Regions from separate parts of the Picosynechococcus sp. PCC 7002 genome, predicted to be linked through region 2. Evidence: predicted binding sites of a transcription regulator. Region 2 holds the regulator's gene; the other holds the start of a gene.
The links. Region 2 encodes HrcA, which represses chaperone genes, less so after heat shock. Its sites were predicted from a motif close to TTAGCACTCNNANNNTNNGAGTGCTAA; they were not measured.

Region 1: groL (chaperonin GroEL) is a predicted target of HrcA. The motif match lies at 1,008-1,034, and genes of this name have one in related genera.

The regions. Positions count from the first base shown of each region.
Region 1 covers NZ_CAWLFA010000001.1:146,984-149,450, forward strand. The annotation lists gene AACQ84_RS00735 (Rqc2 family fibronectin-binding protein) at 1-860, shown strand, start outside; gene groL (chaperonin GroEL) at 1,073-2,467, shown strand, end outside.
Region 2 covers NZ_CAWLFA010000001.1:2,081,130-2,083,596, forward strand. The annotation lists gene AACQ84_RS10150 (rhodanese-like domain-containing protein) at 124-480, shown strand; gene hrcA (heat-inducible transcriptional repressor HrcA) at 595-1,641, shown strand; gene AACQ84_RS10160 (manganese efflux pump MntP) at 1,746-2,303, shown strand.

The DNA.
Region 1 (2,467 bases), 1.9 Mb from region 2:
GTCTCCTGTTGGGAAAATTGCAGCAAAAGGCCCAACTTTTCCGAACGCGCCTCACAGAATCCACCGAAGCGGATCAATACCGTCAATACGGCGATTTACTCATGGCCTATTTGCACGAGTGGCAACCGGGTTTAACCAAAATTGCCCTAACGGATTTTGCCTCAGGCGATCGCGTTAAAATTCCCCTCCAACCGGATAAAAATGCTGTCCAAAATGCCCAGGCTTTTTATAAGCAACACCAAAAACTAAAGCGAGCAAATCACATTGTGCAACCACTTTTAAAGGAAGTAGAAACAGAAATTCATTACCTCGAACACATTGAAGCCAGTTTGGGACAAATTGCTAATTACGAAAACGCCACTGACTTGGAAGCTTTACAGGAAATTCAGGCAGAATTGATCCACGGGGGTTACCTCAAAACAAACCGAGAACCCACTGCTAAACAAGCGGTTTCTAAACCCCACATTTACAGCACCCCAGGAGGATCAGAACTCTGGATCGGGCGCAATAACCAACAAAATGATCATCTAACGTTTCGGGTGGCCAATGATTATGATCTTTGGTTCCATAGCCAAGAAATCCCCGGTAGCCATGTTTTATTACGACTAGAACCCGGTGCAGTTCCCGATGAGGCGGAATTGCAGTGGGCGGCGGATTTTGCAGCCTATTACAGCCGCGCCAGCCAAAGCGATCAGGTGCCCATTGTTTATACAAAACCCAAGCACGTTTATAAACCCAAGGGGGCCAAACCAGGAATGTGCATCTATAAACAAGAAACGATTCTCTGGGGTCAACCCCAACGGGCCAAGGCGGCGATCGCCAAATTAACCCAATCCACAGATCAGTCCGAGAAAAAGTAGGGGGTAGGGTTTCGGTTCATTGGGGGGAAAGGTATGAGATCCCTCACTTGATTTTTTAAAGAGAATATGTAGCCACAAAAGACAAATTGCTTGAAAAGCCTTTTTTAAAAGCTTTTGGCCCGTTTGCATCGCCGAAACCAGAAAACATTAGCAGTCGCCCCCTAGGAGTGCTAAATTTGCTAGTGACGTAAAACTTTATAACGCAAACTCCTATGGCTAAGATTGTCTCTTTCAAGGATGACTCTAGACGCTCCCTCGAAGCAGGGATTAATGCCCTTGCCGATGCGGTAAAAATCACCCTCGGCCCCAAGGGTCGGAATGTACTCCTCGAAAAGCAGTATGGTGCGCCCCAAATTGTGAATGATGGGATCACCGTTGCAAAGGATATTGAACTTAGTGATCCGCTCCAAAATACGGGGGCGCGGTTAATCCGGGAAGTGGCAGCGAAAACCAATGACAGTGCTGGGGATGGCACGACCACTGCTACCGTTATGGCCCAAGCGTTGATCCGCGAAGGTTTGAAAAATGTGACGGCTGGGGCAAATCCCGTGGCCCTGCGCCGGGGTATTGATGCGGCAGTGAAGTTCCTCGTGAAGGAAGTTGCCGCGATCGCCAAGCCCGTTGAAGGAGAGGCGATCGCCCAGGTGGCCGCTGTGTCTGCTGGGAATGACGAAGAAGTAGGCCGGATGATCTCCGAAGCCATGGCCAAAGTCACCAAAGATGGCGTGATCACCGTTGAAGAGTCCAAGTCCCTCGCCACCGAACTGGATGTAGTCGAAGGAATGCAACTGGATCGCGGTTATATCTCCCCCTATTTCGTCACCGACCAGGAACGGCAAATCGTTGAATTTGAAAATCCCTACATCCTGATCACCGACAAGAAAATTTCGGCGATCGCCGACCTCGTGCCCGCCCTCGAACAGGTAGCCCGTTCTGGTCGTCCTTTGCTGATTGTTGCCGAAGACATTGAAGGGGAAGCCCTGGCGACCCTCGTTGTGAACAAAGCCCGTGGTGTCCTCAATGCCGCCGCGATCAAGGCTCCCAGTTTTGGCGATCGCCGTAAGCAAATGCTCCAGGACATCGCTGTCCTCACCGGCGGTCGGGTCATTTCCGAAGAAGTGGGCCTCAGCCTCGAAGCCATTGACCTTGATATGCTCGGTAACGCCGAAAAAATCACCATCAGTAAGGAAGAAACTACCATCGTTTCCGGCGGCGGTAGCAAAGCTGACATTGACGCCCGCGTTAGCCAAATCCGTAAGCAACTGGCTGAAACCGACTCCGAATATGACATGGAGAAACTCCAGGAGCGGATCGCCAAGCTTGCTGGTGGTGTCGCTGTGATCAAAGTTGGTGCAGCCACCGAAACTGAACTCAAAGACCGCAAGCTCCGCATCGAAGATGCCCTCAATGCCACCAAAGCCGCTGTCGATGAAGGCATTGTTCCTGGTGGTGGCACGACCCTAATTCACCTCGCTGAAAAGGTCGCTGAAGTAAAGGCAAGCCTCAGTAGCGACGAAGAGAAGCTCGGTGTCGATATCGTTTCCCGCGCCCTAGAAGCGCCCCTCCGCCAATTGGCTGATAACGCGGGTGCCGAAGGTTCTGTGGTT
Region 2 (2,467 bases):
TACTCCTTAACTTTGAACCCCCCTAAGGTGAAGATCCCCTAGCAATTCAGCCTTGGCATTCCCAAACGCAGCCAGAAAATGCTAGAAATGCTCACCTCTTAATTTTTTATCAGTAGCTTGACCATGACCGACCCTAGTTCTAACCCACAACTCCAGGCCATCAGTCCCACGGTGTTTGCCCAGCGCGTCGCCACGACCGAATCTTTGCAACTCATTGATGTGCGTGAGCCCGATGAGCTAGAGATTGTCGCTCTCCCAGGCTTTACCAATTTACCCCTGAGTCAATTTGAACAATGGGCTGCCCGCATTGCTGTGGACTTTGACCCCCAGGCAGAAACCTATGTGCTTTGTCACCATGGTGTGCGTTCGGCACAAATGTGTTACTGGCTGCAACAACAAGGTTTTACCCAAGTGATTAATATTGAAGGTGGGATTCACCTTTACACCCTCTCTGTGGATCAAAGCCTACCGCGCTACTAGGGAAGAATGAGCTATACTAACCCAAACTTAGACCTTAAATCTTTCTTAAGTTAAGCGAAGTTTTTTTACTATTTTTTTATATTTCTTAGTTATTGAAAGCACTACTGTCGGCGTATGGTTGCTCAGAAAATTCTTAATCCCCGTCACCAAAATATTTTTCGAGCAACGGTCAACCATTACATTTCCACAGCGGAACCCGTAGGCTCCAAAACCCTTGTGGAGGAATATGACTTCCAGGTCAGTTCTGCCACCATTCGTAATGTGATGGGCAAGTTGGAAAAGGCAGGTTTCTTGTATCAACCCCACATCTCGGCGGGACGGGTCCCCTCTGATTCCGGCTATCGTCTCTATGTGGACGAACTCGTCACCCCCAATTCCCAGACCCGTAAACGAGCGAGCCAAACGTTACAGGAACAGACTGTTGCAGAGTATTGGGGACTAGAAGCGACCCTCCAGCGGGCAACGCAAATTTTGGCGACGTTAAGTGGTTATATTGCTCTAATCACGGTGCCCCATCAAAACCATGCTCGCCTACGCTATCTACAGTTACTCCCCCTAGGGGATCAGAAGGTGATGATGATTGTGGTGACGGATAGTTATCAACCCCAATCGTTGTCCTTGACCCTGGACTGTGACCCCGATGAGCTAGAGATTCTATCGAATTTTTTAAATCACCATCTCCAAGGGCGATCGCTCCAAGAAATTGCCAGCCTTGATCCCCAGACTTTAGATGAAGACTTTCACCATTGTCAGCTGTTATTGGAGACGATTTTGGGTAAGATTGCTCAGATTGTGCCTCATACGATTGCGACACCAATTCTGGTACGGGGCATTTCGGAAGTGCTGCGTCAACCTGAGTTTTCCCAAATTGAGCAGTTACAAACCCTATTGCACTTGCTAGAGGCGAAACAAGAACAGCTACTCCCGGTGGTTTTTAGCGGTTTACCAGGCGATCGCCCGACGCTCATTCACATCGGCACCGAAAATCCCCTAGAACCCATGAAAACCTGCGCCCTTATTTCCACATATTATTACCAAGAAAAAACGCCCGTTGGCAGTGTTGCGGTGCTTGGCCCGACGCGGATGTTCTATGAAAATGCGATCGCCTTAGTTGAAGCCACAGCAGATTATCTGTCTGAGAATTTAAAAGCCGCTTTTTAAGGTTTAAGAATCGTAGAAAATAAGGATCAAATAATTCAATTTTTTGTTTTTTTGTTGATGGCGATCGCCACAATCTTTTTAGGGGAGTACCCATAGGGGATTTCATGGACTTTGACTTAGATATTCTTCTCTTCGCCCTAGTGCTGAGTATTGACTGTTTTTCTGTCGCCCTTGCACTAGGAGCACGCCATTTTTCCCGCAAGCGGGCCTTATTTTTTGCGCTCAGTTCAGGTTTCTCCGGTGGCGGCGCTATTTCCCTCGGTTTTCTCCTGGGTAATTTCGCCCAATACATCACCTTCTATGATCAAGGAATTGCTTTTATTCTCTTGATTCTCATCGGTGTTCACATGTGCTACAGCGCCTACCGAGAAATGCAAAAACTCCCAGGCGATGATGATGAATCCAGAAAAATTCATGGCCTTTGGAAAATCCTTTTGGTCTCCAGCATTTCCAGTGTTGATTCTTTGGGGGTTGGTATTTCCCTTGGTTTAATGGGCAAACCCTTAATTCCCTATTCCCTGGGGATCGGAATTTCCGCCTTTTTTGCTACTTATGTGGGCTTATTTTGCGCACAATTAATTTCTAGTCAATTGAAGGAAAAGGTAGAGTTTTTTGGCGGTGGTGTTTTGATTGCCATGGGCCTTAAAATGCTCTCAATATAATGATTATTTAGACCCGATTTTTATAAATCTAAAGTCGTCATTTTCCAAGTAAAAAGCAGATTATTATTTCGCTCAGTTTCACGAGAATTAGGATTTGTTTGTAGATAATTACTTTTTGGGAAGATTTTTTTAAATGATTTTGTGGAACTTGGGAACAATGAAAA